DNA from 2 places in the Enterobacter cloacae complex sp. genome. Region 1 is predicted to be linked to the other one. Evidence: predicted binding sites of a transcription regulator. Region 1 holds the regulator's gene; the other holds the start of a gene.
What was found. The regulator Fur, encoded in region 1, represses iron uptake genes when iron is present. The targets are predictions, from matches to a motif close to ATAATAATGAGAACNACTATCAA.
Positions count from the first base shown of each region.

Region 2: sufA (Fe-S cluster assembly scaffold SufA) is a predicted target of Fur. The motif match lies at 2,457-2,479, and genes of this name have one in related genera.

Region 1 is NZ_LT991957.1:3,448,887-3,453,098, reverse strand. It holds gene ybfF (esterase) at 1-528, shown strand, start outside; gene ybfE (LexA regulated protein) at 657-944, shown strand; gene fldA (flavodoxin FldA) at 1,100-1,630, shown strand; gene fur (ferric iron uptake transcriptional regulator) at 1,922-2,368, shown strand; gene chiQ (ChiQ/YbfN family lipoprotein) at 2,461-2,787, opposite strand; gene chiP (chitoporin ChiP) at 2,835-4,212, opposite strand, start outside.
Region 2 is NZ_LT991957.1:4,019,070-4,023,281, reverse strand. It holds gene sufC (Fe-S cluster assembly ATPase SufC) at 1-540, opposite strand, end outside; gene sufB (Fe-S cluster assembly protein SufB) at 550-2,040, opposite strand; gene sufA (Fe-S cluster assembly scaffold SufA) at 2,049-2,417, opposite strand; gene DBR02_RS19805 (MerR family transcriptional regulator) at 2,739-3,467, opposite strand; gene DBR02_RS19800 (diguanylate phosphodiesterase) at 3,657-4,212, opposite strand, start outside.

The DNA of each region.
Region 1 (4,212 bases):
GCGACGCTCATCGGGCATTCAATGGGCGGTAAAGCGGTGATGGCGCTCACCGCGCTGGCCCCCGAGCGGATTTCCGGGCTGGTGGTCATTGACGTTGCGCCCGTCAATTACGACGTTCGCCGTCACGATGAGATTTTCGCTGCCATCAACGCCGTGACGGCGTCAGGCGTCTCCACACGCCAGCAGGCGGCTGCCGTTATGCGCGAGCATCTCGATGAAGAAGGCGTGGTGCAGTTTCTGCTGAAATCATTTGTCGACGGACAATGGCGCTTTAACGTTCCGGTCCTGTGGGATCAGTATTCGCATATTGTGGGCTGGGAAACCGTCCCCGCCTGGCCGCACCCTACCCTCTTCATTCGTGGCGGCAACTCTCCTTACGTTACTGATGCGTACCGTGACGCGCTGCTGGCGCAATTCCCGCAGGCACGCGCTCACGTCATTGCCGGTGCCGGGCACTGGGTACATGCAGAAAAACCTGACGCCGTCCTGCGCGCCATTCGCCGCTATCTCACTGATACCGCGAATTGATTAAAAAGCCAGCGACCGGAAGACGACGGGCTTCCAGTCGTTGGCGTGTGGATTTGGGTGATGTATGATGGCGCGCTTATCGCCCGGGCATTAGCAGGGCGGCGTGTATCCCCCGAAGTCTCAGAATCATGGCCAAAGAACAAACGGACCGTACGACACTAGATCTGTTCGCGAATGAGCGTCGACCGGGACGACCGAAAACGAATCCGCTTTCGCGCGATGAACAGCTGCGTATCAATAAACGCAACCAGCTTAAACGCGATAAAAATCGTGGGCTTAAGCGTGTCGAACTGAAGCTGAATGCCGATGCCGTCGATGCGCTTAACGCGTTAGCTGACGCGCGCAACATAAGCCGCAGCGAACTGATCGAAGAGATGCTGATCGCCCAGCTTGAGACGTTACGCGGCAAGGCGTGAGTCAGAAAATCCTCAATATTACCTTTTTCATGTAGCACAGAGTGCAGTCCTGCGTGATAGCTGTTTCCGCAGGGTTGTCTGTTCTGCTATTATTGCCCTTATCCGTGGACAATTTGCGCCACCATACCATTAAGTTTCAAGAGGTTATTTTACTCATGGCAATCATCGGCATTTTCTTTGGCAGTGATACCGGCAATACTGAAAATATCGCAAAAAACATTCAAAAACAGCTCGGTAAAGACGTTGCTGATGTGCATGACATCGCCAAGAGCAGCAAAGAAGATCTCGAGGGCTATGACATCCTGCTGCTGGGCATCCCGACCTGGTACTACGGTGAAGCCCAGTGTGACTGGGACGATTTCTTCCCGACGCTGGAAGAAGTTGACTTCAACGGCAAGCTGGTTGCCCTGTTCGGCTGCGGCGATCAGGAAGATTATGCGGAGTATTTCTGTGATGCGCTGGGCACCATTCGCGACATCATTGAGCCACGCGGCGCGGCGATCGTCGGTCACTGGCCAACGGCGGGCTATCACTTCGAGGCTTCTAAAGGTCTGGCAGATGACGAGCACTTCGTTGGCCTGGCCATTGACGAAGACCGCCAGCCAGAGCTGACCGCTGAGCGCGTAGAGAAATGGGTTAAGCAGGTTCGCGAAGAGTTGAACTTGGACGATATCCTTAACGCCTGATATCCCTGCGGCGCAGCTCCGGTTGCGCCCGTTTTCCAGGTAAAACCGATTAAATTAATTGCTACAAACTTTTAACTTTTTCGCTCAGACCTGTACAATATCCCCCTGGTAAAAAGTGGGTGCCATCGAACAAGTTTATTGGTGATACCACGTTTTTATAAGCATACTTTGCTTGAGACTTGCAGTTTTCATTTAGGCATGGCAGTTCTATAATGAGACGCATTATCCCAAGTGCATTTTCTGTCACTTCTTCTTTTGAAGTGAATCGTTTAGCAACAGGACAGATTCCGCATGACTGACAACAATACCGCATTAAAGAAAGCTGGCCTGAAAGTAACGCTTCCTCGGTTAAAAATCCTTGAAGTGCTTCAGGGGCCAGACAATCACCATGTCAGTGCGGAAGACCTTTACAAGCGTCTTATCGATATGGGTGAAGAGATTGGGCTGGCAACCGTCTATCGTGTGCTGAACCAGTTTGACGACGCGGGCATTGTTACTCGTCATAATTTCGAAGGCGGCAAGTCCGTGTTCGAACTGACTCAGCAGCACCACCACGATCACCTGATCTGCCTCGACTGTGGCAAGGTCATTGAATTTAGCGATGATTCCATTGAATCACGCCAGCGTGAAATCGCCGCCCGTCATGGCATCCGCCTGACTAACCACAGCCTGTACCTGTATGGTCACTGCGCTGAAGGGGATTGCCGCGAAAATGAACATGCGCACGACGCAAAATAAGTGAGTGTTCATACTCTGAGCCAGCCGTGAGGTTGGCTTTTTTTTTGCCTGAAAAAAGCCCGGTGACACTGCGCCACCGGGCGTAAAGCAACTTATTTATTGTTATTGCGTATCTCGTTCCAGATCTTATCGCAACGCTTCGCCACTTCCTGATCGTTACCGGTTTTACGCGCCTGAATGCAGGCCTGGTAATCCATCACGCGAACGTTTTCCTGCGTGGCGAATTGCTCATGGGCTTTGTCTTTTTTCAGCACGTTCAGCACGCTTTGACAGGCCTCAATCTTCTCAGGAGAACCCTGTGCGGTATTGATGCACGCGCTGTAGGCCTCTTTCAGACGGGAGTCCTCTTTCGGCGCCTGATCCTGCACGCATGCCACCAGCCCGAAGGCCAGCAACGCAACGATTACCCTTTTATTCATCATGTTCAGTCTCCATAACGGCGGGACACCGCCCGCCGCAGCATTCATCAGAAGATGGTAAATGGCGCAATGACCATGAATTTCACGTCACGTTCATCCTGGAAGATGTTGCCGTAGCCGCCCGCGTAGCTCGGGATATCGGAGTGGTTGTCATACTGGGTGAAGTGCAGTTTGAACATCGTGCCTTTCGCACGGCCCTCCTGAAGGGTGTAAATCGCATCCAGGCTGTATGAAGACTCTTTCAGACGGTAGTTTGGATCGTAGTACGCGTCTGGCGTTGCCATATCCCCGGGCTTCGCATCCCAGGCGTACGCGTAGGATGCTCCCACTGCCCATCCGGGCAGGTTCCAGTTTTTCAGGTCATACATTGCGCCGAAGAAGACCGCCTTTTCGCCGTCGGCGTTAAAGTCAGAGCGGTTATCCCACCAGATATCCAGACGACCGTTAGAGGAGGCGTAGGTAGGCGTCATACGTTGCAGGAAGTAACCCTGCTGCCCTTCGGCCTTAACCCACGTCCCTTCCAGGCGTAAATCAACCTGGCCGACCTTGTAGCCGAAGGTCAGCGCCTGCAACCATGCGGTACCGTCATAGATATCATTTACGCTGCCATCGCTGACCTTATCGCGCGTGCCGTAGAACTGATAGCTGGTACTCAGCGGGCTACCTGCGATATCAAATTTATAGCTGGCCTTAGCAAAGTACTGATCGATATAGCCTTCAGCCTGACCGAACGCCGCTTCCAGCACCAGATCGTTTTTAAAGTCATACTTCGCGCCAAGAGAGTGGAGATACTCGACTTTGGTTTTTTTATCGTTCTGGTAGAACTTGTCCATCTCAATGTGCCACGGCGCTTTGTACTCGTTGGTCCACATATAGGAGAAGCTCAACGCCCCCGCATCGCCGTAGTCAAAATTAGCGCCGGCTTCCGCCCCCTGATAGGTACCTGGCATAAAGCTCCAGTGCGGCGCTAACAGCGTTTGTCCTGTTGGCTGGATATACCCCCCGCGCGCCCAGACCGGACCATATTTGAATTTTGCCGCCGCTTTATAGAGGCTGATACCGCTTTTATCGCCGGACCAGTCTTCGTCGTAGGCTTTATTGCTGGAGGAGAACGCAATTTCGTTCGGGTGGCCGCTGTCGCCATTTTCGGCCATTTCAATTGCGGTGAAAGCAGCAATATCAATCCCGAACATATCGGCGGCATATCCCGACTGGAAATCCAGGTTGGCGTTCCAGGTCGAGTGAGAAAGGTTGGTTTTGTATTTATTTTCAGTGACGTCTTTACGGTCACGCTCACGCTGCCAGTAATAAATACCGCCCGTGAGGGTGGAATCTTCAATGAAGCCTGCTGCTTTTGCCTCTGGCGCAATCACCAGGCCCGACATTGCTGTCACACCGGCGATAGCCAGCGCCAGCGCACTACGT
Region 2 (4,212 bases), 570 kb from region 1:
GGCGTCGATATCCAGACCGGAGTCGGTCTCGTCGAGAATGCACAGCTCCGGCTCAAGCACCGCCATTTGCAGAATATCGTTACGTTTTTTCTCACCGCCGGAGAAACCCACGTTTACCGAGCGAGTGAGCAGATCTTCCGGCATTTTCAGCAGCTTAATTTTCTCTTCCATCAGATCCTGGAAGTCAAAGCGATCCAGCGCCTCAAGTCCGCGATACTTGCGCACCGCGTTCAGCGCGGTTTGCAGGAAGAACTGGTTGCTGACGCCCGGAATTTCCACCGGATACTGGAAGGCCATAAAGATGCCTTCACCGGCACGCTCTTCCGGCGACATCTCCAGCAGATCTTTGCCGTTAAACTCAACGGAGCCGCTTATGACTTCATAGTCCTCGCGTCCTGCCAGCGTCGCTGAAAGCGTACTTTTCCCGGAGCCGTTTGGCCCCATGATGGCGTGAACTTCACCCGGCTTGACGTCAAAATTGAGGCCACGCAGGATCGCTTTCTCTTCCACGCTGACCTGTAAATCTTTAATGCTTAACATGTACTTTCCTTAACCGACGCTGTGTTCAAGACTAATGGCGAGGAGTTTCTGGGCTTCAACGGCAAATTCCAGCGGCAGTTCGGAGAACACGTCCTTACAGAAGCCGTTAACAATCATTGAAATCGCATCTTCTTCACTGATCCCGCGTTGCAGGCAGTAGAAAAGCTGATCTTCACCGATGCGTGACGTGGTCGCCTCGTGCTCCAGCTGGGCGCTGTTATTGCGGCACTCGACGTACGGGAAGGTATGTGCCCCGCAGTCGGCGCCAATCAGCATGGAATCGCACTGGGTGAAGTTACGCGCGTTGGTGGCCGTCGGCATGATTTTCACCAGCCCGCGATAGCTGTTCTGGCTGTGTCCGGCGGAGATCCCTTTCGAGATGATGGTCGATTTGGTGTTTTTACCGATGTGGATCATCTTGGTGCCGGTATCGGCCTGCTGATGACCGCTGGTCAGCGCCACGGAGTAAAATTCCCCGATGGAGTTATCCCCGCGCAGGATGCAACTCGGGTATTTCCAGGTAATGGCGGAGCCGGTTTCTGACTGCGTCCAGGACATTTTGCTGTTTTCGCCTTCGCACAGCGCGCGCTTGGTGACGAAGTTCAGAATACCGCCAGTATTGCCGTCGCCCGGGAACCAGTTCTGCACCGTAGAGTATTTCACTTCCGCGTCTTTATGGATGATCACCTCAACCACCGCCGCGTGCAGCTGGTAGCTGTCGCGCACCGGCGCGGAACAGCCTTCGATATAGCTGACGTAGCTGCCCTCGTCCGCCACCAGAATGGTGCGTTCAAACTGCCCGGTTTTTTCTGCGTTGATGCGGAAATAGGTCGAGAGCTCCATCGGGCAGCGTACGCCTTTCGGCACGTAGATAAAGGTGCCGTCTGACGCCACCGCCGCATTCAGTGCGGCAAAGAAGTTATCGTTACTGGGCACCACGGTGCCGATGTATTTTTTCACCAGCTCAGGGTGATCGTGAATGGCTTCACCAAAGGAGCAGAAAATAATCCCCTGCTCCGCCAGCTTTTCACGGTAGGTGGTCGCCACCGAGACGGAGTCAAAAATGGCGTCTACCGCCACCTCTTTACCCTCGCGCACGGGCACGCCGAGCTGATTGAACGCCTCTTCCACCTCTTTGCTCAGGAAGCTGTTCTCTGCACCGGTTTGCTGTACCGCGCCGGGCTGCGAGGCACAGGTGTCATCACAGCTGCCGCAGGACGGCGCGGAGTAGTAGCTGTAATCCTGATAGTTCAGCTTATCGTAGTGCGCTTTCAGCCAGTGGGGCTCTTCCATCTCCTGCCACGCACGAAACGCGCTCAGGCGAAACGCCAGCATCCATTCAGGCTCGTTACGTTTGGCTGAAATAGCGCGCACGACATCTTCACTGATGCCTTTCGCCAGCTCATCGGTTTGCAGCTGCGTGAAGAACCCCTCTTTGTAGTTGAGGTTTCCGCCGCTCCAGGTGTTTACATCACTCGTTGCTTCAGTATTACGAGACATAGTACCGCCTATACCCCAAAGCTTTCGCCGCAGCCACATTCGTTCTGGGCTTTCGGGTTATGAAATTTGAATAACTGGTTTAAACCTTCACGAACGTAGTCGACTTCAGTTCCATCGATAAACGGCATAGCCTGTAGCGCGACGTAGAGCTTAGCGCCGTCAGTTTCAAAGACCAGGTCATCCTTTGCAGGTTCGGTGACGGTGTCCAGCACGTAGCCAAACCCCGCGCAGCCCGTCTGCTTAACGCCTAAACGTACGCCGAGGATGTCGGGGTTTTTAGCCACCAGCTCATGAATGTGCGCCGCCGCCGCAGGCCTAAGCGTTAAGCCACGCCAGGCAAAATCGGCCGGATTGAAGGTTTCTGAATGCAATTCCATAGGTCCACCTCATCTGATAAGCCACCAGGGCATAACACCATGTTAGTGATAACGATTATCACTTCAACCCCCTGACAGCAGGGGCTTTGGGCTAAACCGCCCTTTTTGGCTACTTTCTTTAAGCATAGACCCTGTGACGGGATGCGGATGGGATGGTGATAGTTGTTCAATGCATTGATAAATAATGCATTTCAGAGAAAAGGCGGTAAGGTGAAGGGCAAAAAGAAAAATTGTATTGGTAATACCTATTTTTGAGATAGCTATCGTTCGATAAGAAAGTGTACTGGAGCAAACAAAAAGGCCCTGACGGACCCCTTAACTTCAGTGATGGAACGCGACGGCAAAGCCCTGTTCACGCCAGTGGTCGAGCTGTTGCTGCTGGCGAGGCGTTGGATCTTTACCGGTCCAGACGAAAATTTTTTGCCCCGGGAAGAGTTCCGGACGCGGAGAATCAATCGGCTCGGCCAGCACGTCAATATGCCAGCCCTTGTAGGCCAGACGGGCCGCTTCCAGCCACAAATGCGTACGGTCGTCGCACTCCCACCCTATCAGCAGCGCGTCTTTACCGGCTTTTTTGCGCGATTCCACCAGGCTTGTAACGGCAAACTCAATCAGGACGCCATCAAGCAGGCTCGCCATATGGCGCACCGTATTCTGGTCCTGGTTCATTCGCTGTCGTACAGGGGTGATGATGTTATCAATCAGAACATCCATCGCATGATCGCGACGGAACTCACCGATTTTGGCGCGCAGCTTTGCCGGATTGGCGTAGCGCAGAACGGTTAACATCTCTTCCTGAAACGATGCCCAGTTCCCCTGAGTCATCACTTCTGTATTTTCAAGAAGCGCTTTTACTTTGCCGACCGAAACACCCGTTTTCATCAGGCGTTTGATCTCTTCGATACGCAGGATATCTTCATCGTCAAACTGACGATGACCCCCTTCGCTGCGCTGCGGCTTCAACAATCCATAACGGCGCTGCCAGGCACGCAGCGTAACGGGGTTGATACCGCATCGTTCGGCCACTTCGCCGATACTGTAATAGGCCATTAACTCCCTCACGCACAACACTTCCATACCTAACCAAACCAACCTTATCAGATTGTACAATATATTTGTATAACTAACTCCGGCTTCGGAGGCAAGTGAATGGCCCAAAGAACCACCCACTCGTTAATGTATTGTTGTATAAATTTAGCCAAACGTACAGGTAACTCTTAAGAGTTACGTACAGGATTTCTAAAAATCGTATTTTTTCTCTGGCCAGGCAATTGCCGGAATGCCCCCCAGTTGCGGGCTGGCGAACAGATGTCCCTGGAACTGAGAAATGCCGGCAGATTCCAGCCACATCCACTCTTCAGCCAGCTCTACGCCGACTGCGCAGAACATAATTTCCAGGGACGCGCAGCATTTAATGATCGCCTGAACGATAGCCTGACGCGGGCCGCTCTTGTGCACGTTGGCAATCAAATCACGATTAATCTTAATTCTGTCCGGCTGGAACTGGGCCAGCAGTTGCAGGCCGGCGAACCCCGCACCAAAGTGATCGATGGTCACGCTAATACCGGCGCTTTTAAGCTGTCTGACCGCGCTGGTGAACTCTTCAAAGCGCGAGATCGCCTCACTCTCGGTAAACTCGACCACAATTTGTTCCGGCACAAAACCGTTCGCCTCTATTACCATAAGTAAAAAATCGACGGCACCGGGTACATTGACCAGCGTCATTGGCAGCAGATTGATAGACAATGTTTGATTCCCCAGGCCCAGCGCGCTGGCCATCGACAGAGCCACCTGC